Regions from separate parts of the Brevibacillus ruminantium genome, predicted to be linked through region 1. Evidence: predicted binding sites of a transcription regulator. Region 1 holds the regulator's gene; each other region holds the start of a gene.
What was found. Region 1 encodes LexA, which represses DNA repair genes until DNA is damaged. Its sites were predicted from a motif close to CGAACATATGTTCG; they were not measured.
Positions count from the first base shown of each region.

Region 1 (6,817 bases):
ATAGATACCGGTGATCTTCCCATCCTGCATGGCGAAGTTTCGCTTCAGCCTGACCTCACCGCGGACAATCTCCCGGCCATTGCGAAAAAAGGCATCTTTACTCTCTCCGCTGTAATATAAACCTGCTATCGGTGCCCGCCAATCAACGACGACGGAATCAAAGGTATCGTTTCTGACGATGCCGCGTTTTCCTATGTATACACGATCCAGCTCATATGTTTCGTCTTTCAAAAAATCAACACGTCCAAAGTAGGGTTTTTCCAGTCCTTGATCCTCGAGATAACGAAGCTCTTTTCCCTTTTTATAATTTACCACCTGCTTGACATAGTCATCGGTGAACTCCTTCACCTCTTTTCGCAGGGTGTCCACTTCCCTTTTAATAATCGAACGTGTTTCATCCAGTCGCTTTTGTTCATGTTCGTAATCAGGGTGACGGATCGACATATGTTTCCTCCTTTCTCAATCTCAATTTGTTCGAATTCTACTTATGTAAGAAGCTGTCTCCCGACCCAAATCCCTAGAGCACAGGCACAGAGTCCAAGAAGAATGCTGGAACCCGCATATACAATACCCCGGGAAATTTGCCCCTCACTCAAAAAGGTGACCACTTCGAGAGAAAATGTGGAAAATGTTGTGAATCCCCCGAGCAGACCAGTCGTCAGAAGGAGGTACATCTCTGCTGGTAACAATCCTTTTTCTTTTCCCCAAATCGAAAACAAGCCAATCACAAAGGAACCGAGTACATTCGCAAGCCAGGTACCTGCAGGAATTCCTGGCTGATTCAGTACGAACCCGAGACCATAGCGGAGCATGGAGCCAATGGCTCCGCCGACGGCAACAGCTACCCACGACAGCATCTTATTCCTTTCCCCTTCTGAAGTGATTTGGAACAAAAAGACACCCAAGCAAAAGCGTTGGATGCCATTTTTTTATGTCAATTCTCGTTCAATTAGTGTTTCGTGCTGTTATCTTCAAGATCCTCTACATAGCGGATCGAGTCCAAATTGGACCGCAGCGACGCTTTTACGGCGTCGATGTACTTTTGCCGCAGCTCTTTTTGCTCCTGCTTTTCCTCGTCGGTCAAACCGGCTTCTCGCGATTTCTTGGACAGTTCATTGATCCGTTTGATTTCCGCGTCTGATACCAAAACTGTTTCCCCTCGCTTTCAATGAATGCCGCTCTATTATATCATATCGCCGCTTTGAAGCAAGTAAAAAGCTTTGTGAATCAGGGCTTTATGGGTATCTGAAGTGTCTGGCCCGGATAAATGATTGCTCCATCCAGTTTGTTCCATGACTTGATCTCATTGACCAGATCTCGAACATCCATCCCCTCATCGCTGCGGTGATCAACAGCCAGCTTCCAGAGACTGTCCCCCGGCTGTACAGTTACTTCCTTAACCGCCTGGATGTGCTGCACGGATGGAACAGGCTTTTCTCCGGAAGCAAACACTAGTTCGGTCAATGTATAAAAAAAGAGAGTGAAAGCAGCAAAAAACAGAATCGCGTGACCGCGGGTTATTCCAAACCGCACTTTTCGCTCTGGCTTTTTGGCAAATCGGTTCGTCATCGTCATCGAACTCATCATCATCATCCCCCTGCAAACAAACGTTCTGTATGTTCTTGTCCTCATCATAATGCGAACATGTGTTCATGTCAAGAAAAAAGTCGAACTTATGTTTGTCGAACGCAAGATCCCATGGTATAATATAGAAAACATGTTCGAGAAGATTGAGGTGTGGTTTATGTCCAAACTATCAAATAGACAGCAAGCCATTATCGACTTTATTCGCAAGGAAGTACGGGACAAGGGTTATCCCCCTTCCGTACGCGAAATTGGCGAAGCTGTAGGGCTTGCGTCTAGCTCAACCGTCCATGGCCATTTGGCCAGACTGGAGAAAAAGGGATTAATTCGTCGCGATCCGACAAAGCCGCGTGCGATTGAACTTTTAAAAGAAGATGAGCGTTTTCAGCAAGACGATTTTGATGTGTCAGTTGTACGGGTACCGGTCATCGGCAAAGTAACCGCCGGACAGCCCATCACCGCCGTGGAACAAGTAGAGGACTACTTCCCTCTCCCGGACAGTATTGTTACATCGGACAAGGTGTACATGCTCCGTGTCTCTGGTGACAGTATGATTGAAGCAGGTATTCTCGACGGCGACTATGTCATTGTTCGTCAGCAAAATGTTGCAACCAACGGCGATATTGTCGTAGCCATGACAGAAGAGGACGAAGCAACCGTGAAGCGGTTCTTTAAAGAGAAGCACCACTTCCGCCTGCAGCCTGAGAACTCCACGATGGAACCGATTATTCTGGATTCTGTGACCATTCTGGGGAAAGTGATTGGTGTCTACCGTTTGATTCACTAGGACTGTACAGTAAAAGGCGTTCGCAGGATAAACACTGCGAACGCCTTTTTCTTCTTTTCCTATCCACGATGATCAAATGCTCATTTCCTACAGGGCCACAAAAAACCAGATAATCATGACAATCTGCAGCATTACTTTTACGAGTGCACTGCTCAAAAATCCGATCAATGAGCCCACTCCCGCCTTGACTGCTCGTTCAATCGGCTGATTTTGAAACAGCAGCTCGACCAGCACCACCAATACAAATGGCATGATCAGCATGCCAAATGGGGGAAAGAGAAAAATCCCCAAAAAAATTCCGAGCACTGCTGCCCAAGACGATGCCTTTGAGCCCCCGTATTTTTTTACGAAGTACATGTTGGTGAGCAAATCTGCCCCGTAGAGCAAAATGCTCATAGCAACCATGCCCCACCAGAACGAAGCTGGAAGTCCTGCACCAGGCTCGGCAATAAAAAAGTGATAGATCAGGAAACCGCCCCACAAGAGCAGCGTATCTGGCAGCACAGGAAAAAAGATACCGACGATACTGATCACGAATAAAAGCGATATAATGATCCAAAGCACAATGTCCATATGGTTGACACTCCCTCCTGTATAGGGTATACGGATAAAGGGCGCCTTTTGTTTCTTTCTGCCCCAGTTTTTTGTCCCACAGTATTCCCACAGTCAGATGGTTTGAGTCAAAAATACGGATCGTTCTGAGAGAAAGGGGATTCGAAGGAAATGTTCTCGGCACATGCTCATTACCATTCCCGTGATTGGGCCAACTTGGATTATCTCAAAACCGGCACCCCTCGTCAGCAAGCAGCCTGGCTCGCCTTGGACAGCCTCGGGATTCCGTCCTCGTTACAACAATTTCAGCCCATCCTGACGGGTACGATACCGCTGTCTATCGATCTGGCTGAAAGTGACCTAGATGTCATTTTTTTCGCTGAGGATTTGGATCACTTTGATACCATTTTGAAAGAGAGATACGGCAGCTTGGATCATTACAAGTCGTATCGTACGGAGGTTGCCGGCGTCCCTACCAGCATTACATCGTTTTGGCACCGTGGCTTCTGGCTGGAATGCTTTGCGCAGCCTGTTCCCGTCTCGCAACAAAATGCTTTTCGTCACATGATCATCGAAGCCCGATTACTGCAACTTGCCGGAGATCAAGTCGCAGCTGAAATCCGTTCACTCAAACACAGTGGATTGAAAACCGAACCCGCCTTTGCGCATTTCTTCGGCATTTCCGGTGAGGACCCATACCAGGCATTGCTTGAGCTGGAGGCATACTCGGAAACGGAACTGCGGAAGCTGGTCAAAACAGCGAAGCATAACCAGCCGACAAAACAGGCAAAAATTGAATCAGATTGGCATCGCACATAAACCATCAAACGAAAGCAGGTGCAAAGTCCTATGGATATCGGCTTCCTATCGATTATTCCGTTGCTCTTCATCCTCTTTTTAAACGTAATCAACATCCTCATCAGTGTTTGGGCCTATCGCGATTCTCGCCGGAGAGGAAACAGCAAGGAATTTTCCGTTGTCGTACTCATTGCCCTTTTATTTTTTCCCATTATTGGTTTGATCGTTTATCTGGTTATTCGAAATGACTAGAATCATTACAATCGTGTATTCGCACCAATCAAAGAAGTGATCGTGGGTGTTTTGTGGGGGCCCTTTACAGAATAAGCACCAAAACCACTTCACCCACACCTATAGAAAAACCCTTACACCAATAGGTGCAAGGGCTCTTTCCTGTTAATACGTATTCATATACTGTGTACGCTCCCACTCATGTACACGGGTGCGGAACATATCCCATTCGATCTCTTTTGCGCTGACGAAATGCATTAACGCATGTTCTCCCAGCGCTTCGCACATCACAGGGTTCGCTTTGAGGCATTCGATTGCTTCTTTCAGTGTGGCAGGCAAGCTGGAGATGCCTGCTTCCTCACGCTCCGCCTCGTTCATAATGTAGATATTGCGATCAACTGCAGGCGGTACTTGCAGCTTGTTTTTAATGCCATCCAGACCTGCACGCAGCATGACAGCAAGCGCCAGATACGGGTTAGCTGCCGGGTCTGGATTGCGCGCTTCAATCCTCGTACTCAAACCGCGGGATGCCGGAATGCGGACAAGCGGCGAGCGGTTTTTCGCGGACCATGCTACATAGCAGGGTGCTTCATAGCCAGGCACGAGACGCTTGTAGGAGTTAACCAGCGGGTTGGTAATCGCTGTAAAGCCGCGAGCGTGTTTGAGGATACCTGCCAGATAGTGTTTGGCGATGTCACTCAGGCCAAGTGGATCCTTCTCATCGTAGAAAGCATTTTTCTCGCCCATAAACAGCGATTGGTGCGTATGCATGCCAGAACCGGCGACGCCGAACAGTGGTTTCGGCATAAAGGTTGCGTGAAGACCATGCTTGCGGGCAATGGTTTTAACGACCAGCTTAAACGTCAGAATCTGATCAGCCGCCTGGATGGCGTCTGCGTATTTGAAGTCCACTTCATGTTGACCAGGAGCTGTTTCGTGATGAGAAGCTTCCACCTCGAAGCCCATCCGCTCCAACGTCAGGACAATATCGCGTCGGCAGTTTTCGCCCAGATCAAGCGGAGCAAAGTCAAAGTAACCACCCTGGTCGTTCAAATCCAGTGTCGGTTCTCCCTTGTCATCCATTTTGAACAGGAAAAATTCCGGCTCCGGTCCCACGTTGAAATTCGTAAAGCCCATTTCTTCTGCTTCTTTCAGAGCCCGCTTCAAAATGTAGCGTGGATCTCCTTCAAAAGGTGTGCCATCCGGATTGTAGATGTCACAGATGAGACGCGCCACGTTGCCATGCTCATTGCCCCAAGGGAAAATGACCCATGTGTCCAGATCTGGCACCAGGTACATGTCGGATTCTTCGATGCGGACGAAGCCCTCGATGGAGGAGCCGTCGAACATCATTTTGTTGTCCAGTGCTTTTGGCAGCTGGGATACCGGAATCTCGACGTTTTTGATGATTCCAAGCAGGTCTGTGAATTGCAAGCGAATGTAGTTTACATTCTCTTCCTGGGCTAAACGAAAGATGTCTTCTTTGGTGTACTTGCTCACGATTCTCTCCTCCTATATGCTCTTGGGTCTGAGGTTGTTCAAAAAGCCAGGATGCCGGAAAGCGAGTGGACTCACTTACAAGCATCCTCCGTTTTGAGCAAGCTCTATCAGTGGAAGAAGCGGGATAGCTCTCCACGTATTAACGCATCTTCGCCAGGGCGATTTGCGTTATTGAAAAGGATTTGTTGCTTGAGGAGCTGGTGCAGATCTTGTTCAGTCAATTCTTTGCGCTTGGCCTCCGACTTCACAGTGATTTCTGTTATTTCCGGGGCCGGTTCCTGTAACTGCAGGACTTGCTTGATTCCAGCGATGTTCAATCCTTTTTCGATCAACGTCTTCACTTCAAGCAAGCGATCAACATCATTAAAGGAAAAGAGTCGCTGCTTCCCTTCTGTTCGTGCTGGCTGAATCAATCCATTCTGTTCATAGTAGCGAATCTGCCGTGCCGTCAGGTCAGTCAGCTTCATCACAATACCAATGGGAAACAGCGCCATGTTCCGACGAAGGTCATCACTCACGACTTGTCCCTCCTTTGAAATCATCCTCGTTTGCTATTGTATGATTCAAAAACTTATCTGTCAACGCATGTCAGAAAAGTTCACACAAAAAAATTAAAAATAGGCGATTGGCCCCTCATCGGAACCTTTCGCCATTCCTGTGTTTTGTGTCCTACACTTCCAAATTCGCACCATTTTTCACTTTGTTGAAGCTAGCCTTTATGCTTGCGCTGCATCCAGATCAAGCAGCCCTTTTTCAAGCAATCCATCCAGTGCGGTAAGGATGCCCACCTTTACATGGGAATAGGTCAAGCCGCCTTGGACAAACCCGAGGTAGGGGGGCCGAATCGGTCCGTCTGCTGAAAACTCGATGCTGGCGCCTTGGATGAAGGTTCCTGCCGCCATAATCACGGGATCGGCATAACCTGGCATCTCACTTGGATGAGGTGTGACGTGTGAATCGACTGGAGCACTTTTTTGAATCCCCTGGCAAAAGGCAATCAACCTCTCTGCCGTGCCAAACTCAACGGATTGGATCAAGTCAGTGCGGGGATCATTCCACAGCGGGTCGGTGCGAAAACCAAGCCGCTCCAGGAGCGCAGACGAAAAAACCGCCCCTTTCAAGGCTTCACCCACCACATGAGGCGCCAGAAAAAAGCCCTGATACATCTCCAGCAAAGAGTAAAGAGAAGCGCCGCCCTCAGCACCGATGCCCGGGGCTGCCATGCGATACGACGCACGCTTGACCCATTCCTTTTTACCGACGATATACCCGCCGGTTTTGACCAGTCCGCCGCCTGGATTTTTAATCAAGGAGCCTGCCATGATGTCAGCTCCGACCTGAAGCGGTTCCCGTTCTTCTGTAAAT
Region 1 is NZ_CP098755.1:2,543,547-2,550,363, reverse strand. It holds gene NDK47_RS12550 (HelD family protein) at 1-444, opposite strand, end outside; gene crcB (fluoride efflux transporter CrcB) at 486-857, opposite strand; gene NDK47_RS12540 (DUF896 domain-containing protein) at 950-1,147, opposite strand; gene yneA (cell division suppressor protein YneA) at 1,228-1,584, opposite strand; gene lexA (transcriptional repressor LexA) at 1,745-2,371, shown strand; gene NDK47_RS12525 (DUF456 domain-containing protein) at 2,459-2,944, opposite strand; gene NDK47_RS12520 (DUF4269 domain-containing protein) at 3,095-3,742, shown strand; gene NDK47_RS12515 (PLDc N-terminal domain-containing protein) at 3,773-3,973, shown strand; gene glnA (type I glutamate--ammonia ligase) at 4,118-5,452, opposite strand; gene NDK47_RS12505 (MerR family transcriptional regulator) at 5,560-5,970, opposite strand; gene NDK47_RS12500 (methionine gamma-lyase family protein) at 6,169-6,817, opposite strand, start outside.

Region 2 (6,817 bases), 2.5 Mb from region 1:
TACTGTCCCGGATTGAGTCAGGGGAGAAGAAAAGCGTGGATAACTACCTGATATCCAAAGCGGCAGACGTCTTTGAGGTGACAACCGACTTTTTGCTGGGAAAAACGGACAACCCTGCTCCGTATTGGACAAAGAAAGTGACGATATCAGAAGAACATGCCTCGTACCTGGATGTAGAGGGGCTTACAGACGCAGAAATAGAAGAAGTGAAAAAGCATATTGCCTACCTCAAGTGGAAAGCTCTTCATCCCGAAAAATAAGAGAGCGTACGCTTTTGCCTGGGGATACCGCTTGCGTAATGAAAAAGGAATGAGAAAAGGTGCTGGACGATTCGATCCAGCACCTTATTTATCGTGTAGAAAATTGGCAACGACATCACAGCGATGTATGATCATCCAGCTCCATCCACGTCTGAGACCATTGCTCAATCCCCAGAAGAACCGGTTTAAGGGCTTGCCCCTTTTCCGTAAGCGAATACTCTACCCGGATTGGCGCGGAATCGGTGTACACATGTCGATGTACCATTCCTTCCTTTTCCAAATCCTTCAAACGCTCAGACAATAGTCTTCCGCTGATGGGAAGCGCCTCTTCAATCGCACAAAATCGCTGGGGGCCCAAAAGCAGTTGATGCAGAATCAAACCCGTCCAGCGCTTCCCCAGGAGCTGCATACCTTTTTCAAACTTCGGACAGAGAGAGGACTGCTTCATTGTCATCACCTCGATTCATTTCCAGTATACCGCTCTTTTTCTATTCCTTCAAAGGATTGACGGAATAAGATTATTAATGTAAACTAACTTACTATAAGTAATTAGATTACTAATTGTATATTTCGGGAGGTAGCTTTTATGGAAAGTTCATTCGATCGACGCACGGAGTGGGGACTCTTGCTGGTGCGTGTGGTTGTCGGGATATCATTTGTCTTGCACGGATTGTCCAAATTTCAGATGGGGCTTGATCAAGTAGCTGGTTGGTTTGCAAGCATGGGCATTCCCGGTTTTTTGGCCTACGCAGTTGCGTTTGTGGAGCTGATTGGCGGCATCGGCTTGATTCTCGGGGCAGGGACCCGGGTCTGGGCTGCATTATTGGCCGTCGTCATCGCCGTGGCTACATTCAAGGTAAAGATTGCTAATGGCTTTTTGGGCGGAGAGAGCGGTCCCGGCTATGAACTGGAGCTCCTGCTTCTGGCGATGCTGCTGCTTCTGGTTCTTGCCAAGCGTTCTGCCTTTTCGCTTGATCACGTATTTGCAAGCAAGGCTCGCACCCACAAGTAAATCCTTGTTTTATCAGGTAAAAACCGAATGCTCCCGGGGATTAACGGGGCATTCGTTTTTTTCGTGAGAGTTATTGGACAATCTCTTTCTAATCTGGCATGTTCTTTGGCTTCCCGACACATGCTAGTAACGAGAAGGAGGTGAGTTCTCGATGTCTGATCAACAAAATCGGAGTGAAATCATTTTTCATACGGAAACCAAAGTGCCCGTGGGTTCGACCGACAAGCGAAAAGTGAGAAGATTGCCGTCAGACGAGCTGTATCCTCTCCCCCGTCCTCATCCTGTTCCTTGGCAGGAGGACTAGGTCGTCCCTTTCGTCCTTACATAGAGTTGCTGGAGAAACCGTTTGAGGTTGCTGCAGAAACTGTTTGAGCATAGCGAGATGAACCACACATCCAATCCATCAGGAGGGCTTTACTCTGAAACGCATATCGATACTCACCGTTTTTGTCTTGCTCTTGTCTCTGTTTACCCTGCAAGCGGCTGCCTACCAGGAGGTTCCCCACCATTTCGGGTTTAAAAAGAGCAAAGGCGGGCAGCTTCCCTCGATTGACCAAGAGGGCTTTAAGAACATTATTGATAAACACGGCGCTATTTTTACGGGAGATACCTCCAAAAAAGAGCTGTTTCTTACGTTTGACAATGGCTATGAAAATGGGTACACCGCCCGCATTCTCGATACGTTGAAGGAAAAAAAGGTACCAGCTATTTTTTTTGTGACCGGTCATTATGTGAAGGATCAGCCAGAATTGCTGAAACGGATGCGTGCCGAGGGACATCTGATCGGTAATCATTCCTGGAGCCATCCCGATATGACCAAAGTAGCCAATCCCAAGATTAAAGAAGAGCTGGACAAGGTAAAAGAAGCCGTCACCCAGGTAACCGGGCAAAAGGAGATGCAGTTTTTGCGTCCGCCTCGGGGAATTTTCAGCGAGCGGACACTGGCCGTTAGCAAAGACTTGGGCTATACCAATGTTTTCTGGTCGATTGCCTACAAGGACTGGGATACGAAGACGCAAAGAGGCTGGAAGTACGCTTACGACAACGTGACGGCCCAGCTCCATCCCGGTGCGGTAATCCTGCTTCATTCCGTTTCCAAGGACAATGCCGACGCTTTGGGCAGTATTATTGATGCAGCACGCAAACAAGGCTATGAATTCAAAGCTCTCGATCAGCTCCGGCCTGTTCCCCCGCTCGTGACCCCTTAGCTTAGTGAGGCTGCTGGCCGGCTCCGACAATAGAACCTGAGGAACCTGCCGTCAGATAGGTCGGCAGGTTTTTGCTGTGTAAATGGGAGGGCTTTTCGCAGCTGCCTTTCCGGGGACCCGCTCGGGCTTCGGCGCATAGGATGGTATAGAGAATAACGGTTCCCTACAGACTTCAAGGGAGGTGCTTTTCATACCGTCCTACCAGATACGCATCTCAATCAACGCGCTGCGCCTGGACCTGTATGACGGCAATCGACTGGTCCGCTCTTTCCCGGTCGGCCTGGGGAAGCTGGCCACCTCTACCCCTCACGGCGACTTTACGATCATCAGCAAGGTTCCGTACCCTAATTCCTATCCGGGGGGCCCGCTTTCTGTTTTTGGCACCTATTGGCTGGGGCTTAGCAAACCCCACTATGGCATTCACGGTACGAACAACCCGGCATCGATCGGCCACTATGTGTCACACGGATGCATACGAATGTACAACCAGGACGTAAATACCCTGGCCAGATTAGTGCCCATCGGTACGCCCGTCAAAATCAGGCAGAATTAACCTCGTCAACGCACCGGCCGGGTATCAACCGCTTTTTTTGACGATTCCTGCTGGAGACACAGCCAGGATATTCTCTATATCGAAAACACGTGGCGCCCGTCGTGTCAGGCAATATGCTTTAATCTTCGAGCCGATGATCGCTTGCAGGCGCAGTGTGCGCTTACTGATTTTTCCGGATCGGTCCTGGTAGATGATCTCCACCAACTGACCCGCAGACAGGTATTTCTTCATTTCATTAATCATGTCAGCACCCCTGAACAGGAACGTTTGTTCTTATTATATGCGAACAACATGCGAACATGCAAATAAAATGGTGCTCCTGTCTGGCACACAATACAAACGGGTAATAACAAAAAAGCTCTACTTGCCCAAAACAAAAGGCAGTAGAGCTTTTGACAAATGTCCGATTTTGACGAATCCCTCCGATGCATTGAGCTTGCGAACACCGGAGCAAGTCGTAAAATAAGAAGGAGATATATGTCTTATGAAGAACAAAGATTCTTCTCTATATGCTTATATTTTCGCAACTGTATTTCATACACATGCTGGTCCAGGAGCTGACTTAATTTTACTACTGACTCATTCGTAAAACTCCCTGTTTCTTGGACCAACAGAACAAGTTGTCGTCTCAAGTCCTCCACCGTTTGAAAAAGGGTGTCTCCGGGCTGAACTGCCAGCTCTGTACCGTACTTGGTTTGAGTTGCATGCAGCGCTCCCCCTGGAGACATTCCTTGGACGAGGTAAGAGAGAGGAACCTCTTTATCACTTAAAATTGCTACCATGAGCCCCACCCCCTTTTTCTTACAAAATAGTACAATTATAACTATACCTCGATATCCCAAAACCGCCCGACTGCGAAAAATGGAATAGTCGTATGTACCTAATCATTTTCCTCTAGAATGATTCCACATGAGAGAATACCATGACTTGGGTCACATTGTGATCAAAAGATAGCCAAAGAAACCCTTTTCCTCCCTTCTCTTTTCCAAATTCATGGTATAATATTACAAAAATTGCGAAGGGGATTTGTGACGTGAAAGCTACTGGAGTTGTGCGGAAAGTGGATGAGTTGGGACGTATTGTTCTGCCAAAGGAGCTTCGGGACATCTTTAATATCAACATAAAAGATCCACTCGAAATCTATGTGGACGGAGAGCAAATCATCTTGAAAAAGTACGAGCCTGCTTGTGTGTTTTGCGGCAGCGCCGGTATGACAACCTACTTCAAAGGCAAGCTGGTGTGCTCGAACTGTACGAGCGAAGCGAAAGGAATCGACTGATCCAGGGCTGCCCGGTTCCAAGAGGAAAAACCGCTTAGATAGGCATGCATTGTGTCCGCTTCCAGCGTTCACGGTGCGGCCTTTCTTTGTTTTGGGCCAAAAACAAACCCCCGGAAATTCCGAGGGCTGCTAATCGCAATATCTTTCGTTGTGTATCCCATTCAAAGCCATTCAAACGTTGTCTTACTGAGTAAGCAACTCATGCTTCTTGGTGATCACGTTTTCATCGCTAATGCCGTATATTTTTATTCCGACAAGCTTGAGATTGTTATTGCTGTCTAGATTTAACATTTTCTCGGTGAATTCCCGAGTTTCCTCGTTGAAAGAAAGGCTGCCTGTAACCGGTTCGATCTTGCGGGAAAATAACTTCGATATTTCAATTTTCACCTTGTCAATCTGATACCCGTTAATGAATGTCCCTTGGGAATTGGTTTCTAACATATAAAACATGTCTGCGTGAACCATCCGTGAGATGGGGGTCAAGGTCCCGTCGTTTTCCATTTTCGGAATGACAAGTTCTTTGTTATTTACGATATTCACAACCTTTTCGAACTTGGGACGCAGCGCATATACATAATCCAAAGGATGGGGGTAATTCTGCTGCCCCTGCATTCCAGCATACTGCGGTGCGCTGGCTACCCGGTCAGCACTTTCAAAACGGACCGCAGGCGTACTGTTATCCCATGTTTGAGCAATTCCAAACATATTGGCAATGGTAGCGGCCGGAACATACACGTTGCCATTGTATGTAAATGGCTCTGCCTTGTTCTGAATCTCTTTGCCGTTGGCGATGAGCTTGATATTGGCAAAGTTGACCCGAATCGATTCCGCTGCTTTTTTGGCAACGGCGCTATTGCTTCCAGCCAGCATTCCTCCTGTGAACAATAACGCTCCTGCCAAGCTTCCGATCAACACTCTTTTTGAAATATGCAAGATGGTCTCACTCCTCTACGTAGTTGCTCCTATCCATTTAACGAAGCAATCTCAAAAATTGTTGCTTTTAGTCGTATTATTCTCCCAATCATCCCCAATTGTCATTTTTTTTGCGAATCGCAGACCCCACTCAATTTCCTCGCCATCTTGTTACTCCATTCATTTGAAACAAAAAAAACACCCTCAAATTGAGAGTGTCTTTTGTATGATATCAAAGCCTTTTCCAAAAGGATTCCTGACAAGCGCCCATCAATTGTTACCAGCGGGGGCAGGCGCGGGACCAGCTTTTTCTGTCTGAACCGTGCTGTCCCAGTTTGCTTTCGCTTTGTCGATTTCCTCTTGTGTCAACGGTTCCCCCACCGCAAAGCTGTTGATGATTTTGCCTAGTGTGACAGTGTCAAAATCATCCCGTGCGTACATTTCTACTGTGAATCCTTTCTCCTCCCAGATGACAATACCGTTCGCGAAATAGACCTTAGTTCCATCAATCACCTCTGTTTTGACCGGGCCCGTGGTTCCGATGCCATTTTCACCACCCTGAGAGATCAGGAAATTAACCGTTTTTTCGCCTTGCTTGTATTGTGCTTCCACCATGGTTTTACCGTGAATGACCGTGTTGACGTATTCAAAGTCAGCTACCCAGGAGGGTGCCGGGAAATTCATGCCGATTGCGGAGCGAGCTTCTTGCAGTGTCAGTTTGGGACTTGCCGGCAATTCAACCACACCGGATTCCGCTCCTCTATCCTGTCCAGCGGATGCGTTCGCTCCGGGAACCGGCAGTTCCTTGTCATATTGGACAATTTCCATATTGCCCACCTGAAAACGTGCCAAAATCGATTGAATCATTTCTTGCGCGTATGAGGTCGTCGAAAGCGCACCGCCAATGAGAACTACCGCAGCCACAGCCGCAGCGGCTGTTTTCCATTTTCTTTTCATCATCGTGATCCCATCCTTTTTTGTATGTTGAGGTTGAATGTTTCCCGTCTCGATTTTGTTTACCAGACGCTTGTAAATCCGCTCTTTGGCCAAGGTGTTATCGGTCTCCGTATTTTCAAGGAGATCCACGACGTCTTTATATGCTTTCGGATCATGTTTTTCACTCATCCCTGAACCTACCTGCCTCCAAGATTTTTTGTAACTTTTTTAAACTCCTGTAGACCACAACACCGATGTTGGACTCGCTTACACCCATGAGCACGGCAATCTCAGCGTTTTTCAGACCGGCCGCGTATTTCATTGCGATGATATTGCGTTCTTTATCACGCAGCTTTGCCAATGCTTGAAACAATACCTGATGATCATCCTCCCGAATGGCCAGCTCTTCGGGAGATGGCTTAGGCAGGATCAGCTCGGTAATGGAATCCAGTGAAAAATGGAATCTTTTTTTCCGGGTGCGATAGTAATCTGTGACCGTATTTCTGACAATCGCAAACAGCCATACATCAAATTTGGCTTTTTCCGCTGAGAAGCTGTGGTATTTGGAAATGACCGTTTCAAAAACTTGGCTGCAGATGTCTTCCGCTTCGTACTGATCGTGAATCCGATAGCAGATATACTTGTAAACGCGGTCGA
Region 2 is NZ_CP098755.1:37,049-43,865, reverse strand. It holds gene NDK47_RS00210 (helix-turn-helix domain-containing protein) at 1-260, shown strand, start outside; gene NDK47_RS00205 (winged helix-turn-helix transcriptional regulator) at 376-708, opposite strand; gene NDK47_RS00200 (DoxX family protein) at 847-1,272, shown strand; gene NDK47_RS00195 (hypothetical protein) at 1,424-1,576, shown strand; gene pdaA (delta-lactam-biosynthetic de-N-acetylase) at 1,725-2,480, shown strand; gene NDK47_RS00185 (L,D-transpeptidase) at 2,671-3,033, shown strand; gene NDK47_RS00180 (WYL domain-containing protein) at 3,058-3,276, opposite strand; gene NDK47_RS00175 (aspartyl-phosphate phosphatase Spo0E family protein) at 3,516-3,815, opposite strand; gene NDK47_RS00170 (AbrB/MazE/SpoVT family DNA-binding domain-containing protein) at 4,067-4,312, shown strand; gene NDK47_RS00165 (stalk domain-containing protein) at 4,496-5,245, opposite strand; gene NDK47_RS00160 (hypothetical protein) at 5,495-6,349, opposite strand; gene NDK47_RS00155 (sigma-70 family RNA polymerase sigma factor) at 6,342-6,817, opposite strand, start outside.
Region 2: the regulator LexA is predicted to act here: its motif matches at 3,294-3,307, upstream of NDK47_RS00180 (WYL domain-containing protein).

Region 3 (6,817 bases), 380 kb from region 1:
AGCGGTCTGCCCGAATTTAAAGTGGCGGACTTGATGAGTGATTTCAAAGCGCTGGAGGTTGCCCGCCAGGAGACGGCCTCTCTGGTAGAGAGGGATGAGTTTTGGAGGGCGGAGCAGTATTTCTGGCTGCGCGAATACTTGAAGCGCGAGGGAGTTTTGGACGGGATTGTGTTTGACTGATGCGAGCGGTTCGTACTGGCTTTCTGTGGGATAGTCTTGGGGCCGTGGTCCAAAAAAGTGAAGCCTTTCTGGGAAAAATGGGACTTAGCTTGTCCTCTATGCACGGTGGTAAGCCCCTCCAATCTCGGAAGGGCTTTTTTTCTGTTAACAGATACTGTAACTTATCGCCTGTCCCTGCCGTCTAATGGAAAAATACAGTTGCCAAAAAGAAGGAGAGTCATAAGGATGTTTCGTTCAAAGGGATTCGTGTGGCTCCTGCTCGGAACACTGCTTTTGTCAGGGTGCAGTTTGCCTACGGAGGGCTCCCCTGTCTCTCAGGATCAGGCGCCGCCACAAGCCGGTTTGCCGCCCTCAGCGGGGGAAAAGCCGACGGATGAAGGCTCGGGGGCGTCGGTGCCAGGTGCTTCCGCAAACGAGTGGCAGATACAAGAAATTCCATTTGACTATGCCGCGATGAAAGATGCGGTGGTGATCCGCCTTGACGAAGAACCGAGGCTGCAATCGCCGATCCGCACTGTTGTCGGGATGGGGCCCCAGACCTTTACGCTGTTTTTCCGCGAAGCCATGGATCGAAAAAGTGTGGAGGAAGCGATTGTCGCCCAGGCGAAGGAGGAGAACAACGGTGACTGGTTTGTCCACCCGGACTTTGAATTTCGCTGGGTCCATGACAAACAGCTTCATCTGCGTGCGACCCCACAGGAAAAAGTGACAGGGATGGGAATCGAGTATCGGCTGGCTGTAAACGGGGCACGCACCAAGTCCGGACAGGTGCTTGCTAAGTCGCCGGACTTGTTCGCGCTTGTCCTGCCGCCCAATCAAGTATGGCGGATGTCCCTCGATGGCCAGGTCAGAGAGAAGCTCAGTCAATTTCCGATTCATTATTTGAGTGAGCCGTTCCTTGATGAGGAGCAGCGCTATTTATTTCTCAGGCGTTACACTCACTACTGTGAATGCGATGGTCTCCATCCTCTATTGTATGCGATCTACGACGTGCAGGAGAAAACCATGACCCACTATCCTGTCGAGCTGATGACGACATATCGGGGAGAAGGCCGATTTTATGTGGATCGGCGCGGTTTTTTTTATGCGGAGCCGGATAAAGGCGTGAAGGTGCCCGAGGTTGAGGGTGTCAGCCGGATCGAAATCGATGGTTATGTTCACGGGGCAAGCTTTAGCCGCGACCGTAGCAAGCTGCTGATGGCTGTGGGGACAGAGGAGCAGAAGCAGGATTTCGACCTGTTGATCGTGCAGCTTGAAAGCGGTCAGCAGCGCCGATTCGCCGGGGTTCTGAAGGGCACTGTACCTACCAGTGAAATGGATGGAGCGGTAATTCCTATTGATCTGCAGGATGATGGAAAACAGGTAATCATTCGCATGAGGAAACACGAAGAGAGTTTTGAAGAACTGGTCCATCGCTTTGATTGGGGGACAAAGACGATCAGTCTTTGGAATCCGCCTGTGGTAAAGCAAGGCTGGTCGGGCTATCTGCAAACCGATGACGGGATGTATCAGATGTTTTGGAACGGGGGTTTTTATAAAGGTACTACTCACGTGGCCGATTTTATGGGGGAAGGGGTATGGCTTCCAAGCAGTCACCGGTTCCTGTTTGCCAAGTACAAGGACAGCGAACATGGGAGCTTTATGAATCTCAATGTGTTTGACGCTGATCGGAACAAGACGGAGACGCTGCTTGAAGACTTGCAGCCTGGGCTTGACATTTTGGGAGTAAGCCGGGACAGCAAGTGGGTGTATCTGCTGAGCCTTTATGATTTGCAGAAACCCGAATGAATAACGAAAATAAAAAATCGCGGGTTCATGAACTGCACCTCCAAATGTTAGATGTGTCTAACAAATGGGGTGCAGTTCATCATTTTCCGCGTTTTTCTTTATTCTCCAATGCGATTCAGTATGGGCAGCCGCTTTGCATAATTTTTGTGCTTTTTCGGACGATCCTGTCAAAGGCGAAAGATTCTCTTACAGGGACTTGCTTGTCTCGCTTCCAGCCTGACCGTCGTACTCCCGGGCCAGCAGGGAGAGAACGATCAAAGATTCATATCGATCATTTGTTTTGAGACACTCCCGCAATTTTCCCTCCATGATAAAGCCCTCTGACAGGTAGAGCTGAAGGGCGCGTTTATTTTCCTCCTTCACGTCCAACCACAAACGGTTGGCTCCCCATTCATGAAAAGCTCGTCTTTTAATCTCCCGAAGCACCTGGCGCCCATACCCTTTTCCTTTTTCTGAAATCGTGATTCGCAGCAATTCAATACTTCCGTGCGGGTTGGTTAGTCCGGCCAGGATGACGTATCCAACCACCCGGCTGGTATCCGCTTCTTCCACAATGAGGTGGCGAATATCGGGATCAGTGAGAGAGAGCTGATGCCGCTCTTTTTCCCACGGCAAAATGTAAACGCGGTTTTCCTCCATTTGCTCGGTTTCGTATATAGAGGGAATATCCTTGGGGGACGTTGGTCGCAGACGAATCCTCATGCTTTTCTCCTCTCCTGTGTTTTCACCTGTGTTTCCCCACTGCGCCGACTGTGTAAAACGCGTTCGGTACATGCGGGGGGCGAATGTAGGCATGGCTTTTGCTCTTTGGTTGCCATGCTTACATGAGTTCTCGATAATCAGGACGACTTCCTGCAATTACCAGCCCATTTTTGCATACGACAGGTATAAAAGCGAACGTTTGTTTGCTATAATAAGAACAGAGTCAGATAAGAACATTTGTTCCTATACAGGAGATGGTTCTGATGTCCCATGAAAATGGACGGATTATTTTTCTCGCTGACATGGAGAGCTTTTACGCCAGTATTGAAAAAGCAGCCAATCCGGAGCTTAGCGACAAACCAATCGTGGTGGCGGGGGACCCCGAACGGAGGAGCGGCGTCGTGCTGGCGGCCTGCCCGATCGCCAAGTCGTACGGCGTGACTACGGCAGAAGCGCTGTGGCAGGCTCAGCAAAAATGTCGGCATTTGGTGGTCGTACGTCCGCGAATGGAGACCTACATCCGGATTGCCGTGCAAATTACCCGCATTTTTGAGTCGTTTACGAATCTGGTAGAACCGTACTCGATTGACGAACAATTTCTGGACGTGACTGGCAGTATCAAGCTGTTTGGCGATCCGTGGAAGATCGCACAGGAGATCCGGCGGCGGATTCGGCTGGAGACAGGAGTCAATGCCCGGATCGGCATCGGAGAAAACAAGGTGTTGGCCAAAATGGCCTGCGACAATTTTGCCAAAAAGCAGGAGGTCGGTATTTTTTGGCTCAAGCGAGAGGAGCTGGCCGATACGCTTTGGAAGCTGCCGATCGAGAAGCTGTTCGGCGTAGGCTCGCGGATGAAGCGGCATTTTCATCGCATGGGCATCTATCAGATCGGCCAGCTGGCACAGCTCTCTCCCGCTGTGTTAACCAAGCGCTGGGGAATAAACGGAGAAGTGCTGTGGCGCACCGCACATGGTCTGGACGATTCGCCTGTTTCGCTGGGCACGCATGACACCCAAAAAGGGATTGGTCACCACATGACGCTGCCGCGCGATTATCATACGGCAGCCGATATCAAGGTGGTGCTGCTGGAGCTGTGTGAGGAGGTTTGTCGCCGGGCGCGGAGCAAGGAGTTGATGGGCCATGTGGTCTCGGTTGGCTGCCGGGGTGCTGATTTCGATATTCCCGTGGGATTCGGACGCCAGCTAAAGCTGCCAGAGCCGACGAACGATGCGATGACGCTGTATGAAGCGGTCTGCCGCCTGTTCGACCGGCATTGGGAGGGGACGCCGGTGCGAAGTGTGGGCGTTAATCTGGAGCAGCTGGTACCCGACAACGTGGTGCAGCTCAATCTCTTTACAGATACACATAAACAGCGGTCACTCGCCCGCGCCGTAGACGACATCCGCAACCGTTACGGCCCGGATGCCATCCTGCGGGCCGTTTCTGCCTTGCAGGCAGGGCAGGCCCAGGAGCGGGCGAGAAAGATCGGGGGGCATTATAAATGACGGCCAGTCCGCGCGAGGAAAGCGAAGGCGAACAAGAGCTGCTCCGCCTGTATGTACTGTATGGCCTGTTGTTCCGGGTGGCGATGGTGGATTTGGAACACCTGAAGGCGAATCCCTTGAAAATTTCTTATCACTGGTTTTTTCAGGATCTGTCCCGCTGGGCAGAAAAAGAGCATCATCAACTCCGCCGCAGGCTGATGCAGCAACGATGCCGTCTGCTGACAGCAGCTCGCCAGGATGGCTATTATGTTGTGAGATATCGGCATCGCGGATACGTCAGGGAAGCGATCTATTCCATCGAAGTGCTCCGTGCTGAGTGTCAGGAACTGGCCCGCTCGTGGTGGATGATGCGGCCACAAGCATTTCCCTGGGGGCCGCCGGCAGCTATACAGGAGCAGCAAGGCAACCTGAGTTCAGACAGCAGGAAGGAAGGGAGAACATGAGGGAAAAGCGCGTTTCCAAGCGGGATAATTTGTTTGTAGCCAGTCGCTTTGTCCTGCCCGAGCACCGGGAGATGTACACCAGGATGAAGAGTGAGGAGCGGCGCTACGTTCCACCTGAACGGGACGAGGAACAACAGGCCATCCTCAGTGGCCGGGTATGGGAAGCATGGCAAGCAAGAAGAGAGATCATGCTTATCTATTACGATGGAGAAAGAGCAAGGAAATTGACAGGCAGCATTTCGCATGTCGATCCGTCCCTGGGAAAAATGAAGCTGCAAGCAGAGGGGAGAACAATCTGGATTCGCTTTTCCAGTTTGCTGGAGGTGGAAGAGGATCGCTCCGGGTGACCGGCCAGGATGAAGGGCGATGATCAAAAAAAAAAGAGCTCCGTTGACGAAAGCAAGCTGCGAAAGGGAGCGACACATAGTGAAAAGCGGTGTGCGGTGACGAGGCGAGACTGTAGCATCCATATCTGGAGAAAAACAAGATTTTTTCGCCGAATTCTGCGAAAAACGCATTTTGCCAAAACGCCATCTTCCTTGTATCGTTATGATGTCTCAAATCATCTTGACGGGAACCAAAGGAGAGCGTACATGTTAGCACAAGAAATGGGTGTTATTTTCACGAAGCACGTGGGGCATATGAGTGCAAAAAGCTGGACGGAGTTTCTTCACCAGTTGGAAAGCAAAGGGCTGTACATTGTGATTGAGACAACGACAAATGGACGCGTGATGAGCCCTTTCGGCGGTCTGATGCCAATGCCATGCAAAAGTGAAACGCTCCAGATTGTAAGCTCAGACGAACTGAAGCAGCGAGGGCTGCCGCTCGGTCATCATATTGTCACCAAAAGCAAGGTAGATGTAGTCGCGACATAAAACCAGTCACCACGTCCAAAAAGGAATGAGCCTTCCTTCACCGTAAAAGCACGGGAGGAAAGGCTTTTTTTATACTATTGAAAAGTTTAATTTCGCTAATGCGTTAAATGGCGAAAGCGTAAGAAAAACGAAGACTTTCGCTATTTGACTTGGCGATAAGCCAAGTTTTTCTAATGGCCTTTAGTGAAATGTCACAAAGCAGGAGACGCTTTTTGCTGATGAAAAATTAGGTGATGGATAAAAGAAAAGATGTAAATGGTAGTCCGAATTACACAAAAAAAGAAAAGGAATTAAGAGAACGCTTAGCGAATAATTAGGGATATTGGTGTATTTTGTCATCTGTCGTCTAAAAAAAGTAAGTCTAAGTACCTAGAGTAATCAGGGGTAGCGCAACGATAAACCGCCGTCTGACGAAATGACAGAAATGAAGGCACGATTATTTCATAAAACATGTAAGGAAGGTTAGGACGATGGAGAGTATTACAGAGGTTATTGAAAATAAACAATTCTACCACGTATTCCAGCCGATTTGTCACCTTCCGGAAAAAAAGGTAATAGGATATGAGGCGCTGATACGCAGCTTGTCCCCAATCGGTCCCGAAGCATTATTCCAAAAGGCTATCGAACAAAACAGGTTGTTTGAATTGGATACGTTCTCGATCTTGCACGCGCTTCAGACTTTTTTTGTGTCTCATCAGCGGCAAGACAAAAGTGTATTCCTTTTTGTCAATATTTATCCGTCTACCATCGTAGAAGACCAGTTCCCGGCTTTTGTGGACAACATTTTGAGTCGGTTCCGCCCGTTTCTAAGTAAAATCGTGTTGGAGATCAACGAATCAGCTGCAGAGCGAAAAATCTGGATGAATCCCCTCTTCACCAGACGGATCGGCATGCTAAGAAAAATCGGATTCATGATTGCTCTTGATGACGTAGGAGAAGGCACGACCAGCTTTCGCAAAATCGTAGAAATTTCCCCCGATTTTATCAAAATGGACAAGTTTTTTGCAGATGGACTGGAAGCATCGGTAAAGAAACAAAAAATCGTCCGTCTACTGGTGGAGTATTGCCAGGGGGAGGCGGAGCTGATATTGGAGGGGATCGAACACGCAACGGATTTTAGTCGAGCCGCAGTCCTTGGCGTCACGATGGGCCAGGGGTACTATCTGGGAAAACCGGAACGTTTGAAAAGTTATACTTGAAATGCGTACATATTGGAGGCAAGAGTGTGATGAGTGATCGAAACAGGTATTCACGGAAAGCAGCGCTTTCCCTGCGAATATCGGAATTTGAGGTACCCCCAATGCAAGATCTTCTGATCGTGGGG
Region 3 is NZ_CP098755.1:2,161,424-2,168,240, forward strand. It holds gene recG (ATP-dependent DNA helicase RecG) at 1-180, shown strand, start outside; gene NDK47_RS10565 (hypothetical protein) at 406-1,968, shown strand; gene NDK47_RS10570 (GNAT family N-acetyltransferase) at 2,155-2,670, opposite strand; gene NDK47_RS10575 (DNA polymerase IV) at 2,934-4,175, shown strand; gene NDK47_RS10580 (YhjD family protein) at 4,172-4,618, shown strand; gene NDK47_RS10585 (YolD-like family protein) at 4,615-4,965, shown strand; gene NDK47_RS10590 (hypothetical protein) at 5,212-5,493, shown strand; gene NDK47_RS10595 (EAL domain-containing protein) at 5,964-6,692, shown strand; gene NDK47_RS10600 (hypothetical protein) at 6,722-6,817, shown strand, end outside.
Region 3: the regulator LexA is predicted to act here: its motif matches at 2,863-2,876, upstream of NDK47_RS10575 (DNA polymerase IV).